Linked DNA regions of Prochlorococcus marinus CUG1415. Each later gene encodes a partner of the first gene's protein in a complex. Links are inferred from orthologs where the notes say so. Each region holds a gene or a part of one and is shown on either strand. Other genes may lie near its edges.

Region 1 (2,976 bases):
GATTATTAGAAAATGAAAAAAGAAAATTTCAAAGAGAAAGATTTTTTAGTAGTTGGAGGGATTGGTTTAGTCTTGAAAATACTCAACAAGCTATTGTGCCATTCATTGTAACGATATTTATTGCCTCATTCATTGGATGGTCTTTAGGAATATCAAAGAATAGTTGTAATCCTTATTTTGAACAAAATATAGATCAATTAAATTAAATTTTTTATGATATTTTATCAGTATGGGACTTAATATTATTTTGAAAAAATAAATTTTTTATTTAAGATTGTATTAACTGGAATAATGACTTTACAAAGTATAAGTTTTATGAGTGAAAATTTGACTTCAAAAGATATTGAAAATGATGAGTTTAATCTTAATACTGAAGATATTGATTACAAAACTTTAATAACTAGACTTAAAGAGATAAAAACAACAATTTCTTTCTTGGAAAAAACAATATTTAAATAAATTTCAAATTTTTGATAAAAACCAGCCCTAATACAAAACGTATTTCATTAAAGAGACAACCTTTAGTCCTATTTATTTTTTCTTCTATTTCGTTTTTATTGATTTTATTTAGATTAATTTTTTTACAACTTTTCAATTATGAATCTTTTAAAAAAATGTCTGATGAGAATAGGATTAGACTTATTGCTTCTCAACCAATACGCGGAAGAATATTGGATAAAAATGGTTATGTTTTAGCAGATAGTAGAGTTAAATATTCTTTAATAATAAAGCCTCAATCTGTAAATAAAAGCAATTGGGCACAGCATAAATTAAGTATTGCTCATTTATTAAATATTGATAGTAATTTAATTCAAAAAAAATATTATGAGGGCCTAAAAAATCAAAAACTTGCAGTAACTATTCTTGATGATTTAAATGTAGATCAATTAATAAAATTTAAGGAAAATGAAGATAATTTATTTAGTTTTGAAATAGCGACGAAATTAATTAGAAATTATCCTTATCAATCTGTTGCTGCGCATGTAATTGGTTATACTCAGCCAATCACTGAAGCAGAATATAAATTTTTATCTGAGAAGGGTTATAAATTAAATGACTTAATAGGGAGAACTGGCATTGAATATGTTTACGAAGATTTCATAAGAGGTGAATGGGGAGGAGAAATGGTTGAAGTAAATTCTTTAGGCAAATTTCAAAGATCATTGGGTATAAAACGATCACAACAAGGTAATGATATTGAATTGACAATTGATATAAATTTGCAATTAGTTGCTGATGAAGTTCTTAAAGACAAAAAAGCTGGAGCGATAATAGTTATGGATCCAAGAGATGGTGCAATAAGAGCGATGTCAAGTAAGCCTACTTTTGATTTGAATTTCTTTTCAAAGGATTTTAAGCCTGAAAAAGAATATAATAAGATATTTAATTCTCCTGAAAAACCTCTTTTTAATAGAGCATTAAATGCTTATGATCCAGGCAGTGTTTGGAAAATTGTAACTGCTTTAGCTGGCTTAGAAAGTGGCAAATTTCCTAGTGATACTATTCTAGATACAAAACCATGTATCACTTATGGGAGTCAATGTTTTAGGGAACACAATGATTTAGGCTTTGGGGCTATAGGTTATGAAGATGCTTTAAGAGTTTCAAGCAATACATTTTTTTATCAAGTCGGATATGGTGTAGGAGTTGATGAAATTCATAAGGTGTCCAAAAAGCTTGGTTTTAATTCTTTATCTGGAATTGAAATTTCTGAACAAGAAAATATAGGATTAGTAGCTAGTAGCGCATGGGCTAAAGAAGGTAGAGGATGGGGCCAACCAGGTAGAACTCCTTGGGTTCCCGAAGATATTGCGAGTATGTCTATTGGACAATTTGTTGTACAAGTTACTCCTATGCAAATAGCTAGAGCATATGCTGCGATTGCAAATGGAGGTTATCTGGTGACTCCCCATTTAGCTAAAAAAGGTCAAGTAAATCTTTCAGAAACAAAAAGTATTAAAATTGACATTGATCCAAATAATATCCAGTTGATAAAACGCGGTCTCAGGAAAGTAGTAGAGTCAGGTACTGGAGTATCAATTAATTATGGAGTTTCGAATTTACCTCCAGTGTCAGGTAAAACTGGAACTGCTGAAGATGGCGAAGGTGGTTTAGATCATGCTTGGTTTGTTTGCTTTACTCCTTTTGAAAAGAGTGAGTTACTTGTAGTGGCTTTTGCACAAAATACTCCCGGTGGTGGCTCTGTTCATGCACTTCCTATGGCAAGAGAAATTTTAAAAGTTTGGAATGAAAAAAAATGATATTAATTTTTAGTTTTAAAGTTTATATTTTTAATTTTTTCATCTGTAAAAGTCTTTGAATAATATCTTCAATAGTTTTGACATCTATAGGTTTACTATATGAGGACAAAAGTTGTCGCCCTAATACCTGACTTCCTAAATGCACTAATTGAATACGTAATGAGGTAAGTAGTTCTAAGCCTATGCCCCCAGAGAATGTTGCAATTGCAATTGGTTGACCATTAAATAAATTCCTAAAGTCATCTCCAGAAATAGAAAGCCATGCTATTAAGTTGGAGAGAATAGGAGGTATAGATCCATTATATTCAGGAGCACAAATCACCCATTTTTCTATTGAGAAAAGCTTTTTTTTAATTTCTTGTATTTCAACTGGAATATTCTCTTTGTTATGAATTCGTGGATTAAATAGTGGAATATCAAGAGTGGTAAGATCTAAAATTTCAGAACTTATTTGATTTTCATTACTTTTTTCAAGGAATTTTTCAGCAAGTTCTAGATTTTTTCCACAACTAGCTGTAATGATTATTAGATCTTTTGATTCAGTCATACATTTGATACATAGATTTAGTAGTTGGCACCACTTTTACGGTGATGAACTGCTGTTAGACAATCGGATTTTAGTATATTACCGTGTAGTACTTCGGCGTATATTACCCAATGATCTCCACATTCCATTCTCTCTTTTACAGAAGCGTCTAACCATGCTAAAGATTCA
Region 2 (2,990 bases), on another replicon or contig:
CTGCATTAAAGATTAAACCAAACCTATCAATTTGTTCATTACATTCATTATCTATTTGAATTAAACGATTTCTCATTGATTCATCCATATCATATTTTTTTAAGGTAGAACTTATTAGGGTTCTTATTGTTGCTAAAGGAGTTCGTACTTCATGAGAAATTGCACGTAATAATTTTGCTTCAGTTATTTGTACATTTTTTTCATTGTTTGTTACAGAATTCTGAATATTGTGGTTTGGTCCAAACTTTGCTAATTTTGCCGATAATATTGGCCAAAAAGATTTTTCAAATTGATTATTAATATTAAGATTACCTAAATTATTAATTGCATTACGAAATTTAACTCCTTCCTCGTAATTTTCTTGATTTAATTTCGCATGCATTAATTCAATTGAAATCTTTAAGCTTTCTTTATCACATTTCATTAATAGGATTTTCTTATCTTTTGCTCCTGCAACTGATAATATGCATTGAAAATTTGGGGTTAATATCATCAAAAAAGGTTCATATCCATCTTTTTGGCTAAGATTTAAGACTTTATAATTATTAACTAAATCAAAATCTTTTTTCATCTTTTCTGAATTATTGACTGGTAAAAAACCTGCAGTCTCATTTTGAAAGTATGGAAACCCCTCCGGTGACCACAACCAACCATGAAGTTTATTAAAAAATTTCTTATCGTTAAGAGCAGGTAAAGGTGAAGCAACCCAAATACCACCCTGTTGGTAATTCTGAGAAAGGAACTCTTTTTGAATAACTTCTAAAGATGCCCACCACATTCTTCGGGAGGTATCATCGTCCACATATATAGTTTGAACTCCTTTAATCAAAAGGGCTTGAATTTTTTTTATAGTTATTTGTGATTTCATCAACTTTTTAGTGATCTAGAACGTTTCAATATAGATAAAACAAGTCCAATAGATATAAAATTAGTCACCAATGACGTTCGACCATAGCTCATGAAAGGAAGGGGAATCCCAGTAACTGGTCCTAATCCAATAGTCATAAATAAGTTAATAATTATTTGAAATAAAAAAGTTGAGGCTATTCCAATAACAATTAGAGATTCAAAGTTAGTCCTAGCAATTGTTGCAGTATTAATAAGTTTTTTAATCAAAAAAAAGAACAAAAATAAAACTATCATGCAACCCACAAAACCCAATTCTTCGCCTAAAGCACTGAATATAAAATCAGTATGTTGTTCCGGTATAAATTGCAAATTAGTCAGCTTACCTTGTAGCAAACCAGTCCCAAATAATCCTCCAGAACCAATTGCAATTTGACTCTGTATCAAATGATATCCGCCACCTAATGGATCTCTATTTGGATCTAAAAATAAAACTAATCTATCTTTTTGATATTCTTTTAAGCCATATTGCCACAAAATTGGTGTCAATTTTGCCACTAATAAATGAAACGAAATAGCAACAGCAGAAAAAATAATTTTCTTTTTCGAAGATCTATAAGCAAGATATCCTATAACTGGAATCCAGAAAATAAGAAGAGTTGGTAAGGTTAGATATAATGTAGAAGTGATAATACAAAACACTAATATCAAAATCCACTCTATGGGCATTTGCGACCAATAGAGCATCACACCTGTCAAAACAAGTAAAACTAAAGAGGTACCTAAGTCCGGTTGAAAGAAAATTAATAACCAAGGAATAACTACTACTAATAAGGGCAATACTAAATCTCTTATTGTTAAAATTATTTTTTTGTCGAGTACTAAAGCAAGAGTTAATACAGTACTAAGTTTAGCTACTTCTGAAGGCTGAAAAGAAAAGATGCCAAAATTTAGCCATCTTTGAGCTCCAGAAACTGAAATCCCAAAAAAATAAATTAGTAATAAGGATATTAAAGTACACAAATAAAATGGAACCAAATACTTTCTAATTCTCTCTAACGGTATATAAGAAATAAAAAATGCTAAAAAATAACCTAAAAAACCAGTTAGGATATGACCTAAATAGTTCGATACTAAAAAATCATCCTGAATACTTTTTATTAATAAACCCGAAATAATAACTAGAATTAGCGGAATAATTATTAGTGGAGAAAATAAAAAACCTCTATTAAAGTTGTCTTTTTTTTGTAAAAATCCTCTGTTATTTAATAAATAAATTCTCCTAAACATCAATTAACTATTAACAAATTGGTTCTTAATTAATTGAGCTAAATTACCAAATACAACAGAACTTTCTTTATGAGGCTGGCTTATTGAGATTGGTACACCTTTATTACTATCATCAACGAGAGGGATTTCAATAGGAATTTGGGCTAATAATGGTAAATCGTTTTCTTTAGCTAATGTTTGTCCACCACCTTTACCAAAAATTTCATATTTTTTACCTGGCATATCTGGAGGAATAAATACTGACATATTTTCTACAATTCCCAGTAAAGGTACTCCGAGTTGTTTAAACATTGCTAATCCTCTCCTTGCATCTTGCAAAGATACTTGTTGAGGAGTAGTGACAACTATAGCTCCAGAGATAGGCACAGATTGAGAAAGGGATATTTGAGCGTCTCCTGTTCCTGGAGGCAAGTCAATAACCAAAAAATCAAGATTATTCCATTCAACTTGGTACAAAAATTGTCGGATAATACTATTAAGCATTGGTCCTCTCCATATAACTGGCTGACCTTCTTCTATGAGGAAACCCATTGATACCAATGAAATTCCATATTGATTTATTGGTATTAACCTTTGATCACTGCCACTACCCTCTGTAACCTTTGGATTCTGTTCGGCAACTCCCATCATTGAGGGAGTATTAGGTCCATATATATCCGCATCCAGCAAACCAGTTTTTAAGCCTAATTTAGCTAGAGAACAAGCGAGATTAACTGCAATGGTACTTTTACCAACTCCACCTTTACCACTGCTAACAGCTATGATGTGCCGAATCCCATCAATCTTCTGCAAGTCAGGAGCATTACTTTGATTTTGAGATTCTGTTTTGGAAGGATTATTATCTATCTCTATTT

The links. The genes of interacting proteins can lie anywhere in the genome.
Region 2: the proteins of mrdA (region 1) and rodA are in contact, whole or in part, in a crystal structure (PDB 6PL5), measured with the Thermus thermophilus proteins. The link is inferred for Prochlorococcus marinus CUG1415 from one-to-one orthologs. Residues at the interface, in WP_223903432.1 of Thermus thermophilus: Arg4, Ile5, His6, Leu8, Ala9, Phe12, Ala15, Leu16, Leu19, Gly20, Arg22, Ala23, Trp24, Leu26, Gln27, Val28, Tyr31, Tyr34, Leu36, Leu43, Thr45, Asp47, Lys156, Gln157, Gly158, Ser160, Val184, Leu201, Glu202; in WP_223903423.1 of Thermus thermophilus: Phe161, Val165, Phe168, Val169, Leu172, Pro198, Tyr199, Glu202, Tyr211, Arg212, Asp213, Gln220, Val221, Gln223, Ser224, Ile226, Ala227, Ile228, Gly229, Ser230, Gly266, Phe267, Val270, Leu274, Tyr277, Gly278, Leu281, Phe285, Leu289, Arg297.

Annotation. Positions count from the first base shown.
Region 1 is NZ_JAAORL010000001.1:55,407-58,382, reverse strand. What follows is about bases 11-2,909. They hold mrdA (penicillin-binding protein 2), read left to right. Parts: upstream 11-557; coding sequence 558-2,261; downstream 2,262-2,909. Other genes in these bases: HA143_RS00265 (diflavin flavoprotein), read right to left, coding at 2,826-2,909; HA143_RS00270 (NAD(P)H-dependent oxidoreductase), read right to left, coding at 2,284-2,808; HA143_RS00280 (hypothetical protein), read left to right, coding at 292-459; HA143_RS00285 (hypothetical protein), read left to right, coding at 11-206. In the rest of the region: more of HA143_RS00285, read left to right, coding at 1-10; more of HA143_RS00265, read right to left, coding at 2,910-2,976. UniProt on the Escherichia coli protein: Catalyzes cross-linking of the peptidoglycan cell wall. Responsible for the determination of the rod shape of the cell. Is probably required for lateral peptidoglycan synthesis and maintenance of the correct diameter during lateral and centripetal growth.
Region 2 is NZ_JAAORL010000002.1:519,700-522,689, forward strand. The notes cover bases 3-2,915. They hold rodA (rod shape-determining protein RodA), read right to left. Parts: upstream 2,137-2,915; coding sequence 868-2,136; downstream 3-867. Other genes in these bases: HA143_RS08985 (sensor histidine kinase), read right to left, coding at 3-868; HA143_RS08995 (Mrp/NBP35 family ATP-binding protein), read right to left, coding at 2,140-2,915. Also shown: more of HA143_RS08985, read right to left, coding at 1-2; more of HA143_RS08995, read right to left, coding at 2,916-2,990. UniProt on the Escherichia coli protein: Peptidoglycan polymerase that is essential for cell wall elongation. Also required for the maintenance of the rod cell shape. Functions probably in conjunction with the penicillin-binding protein 2 (mrdA).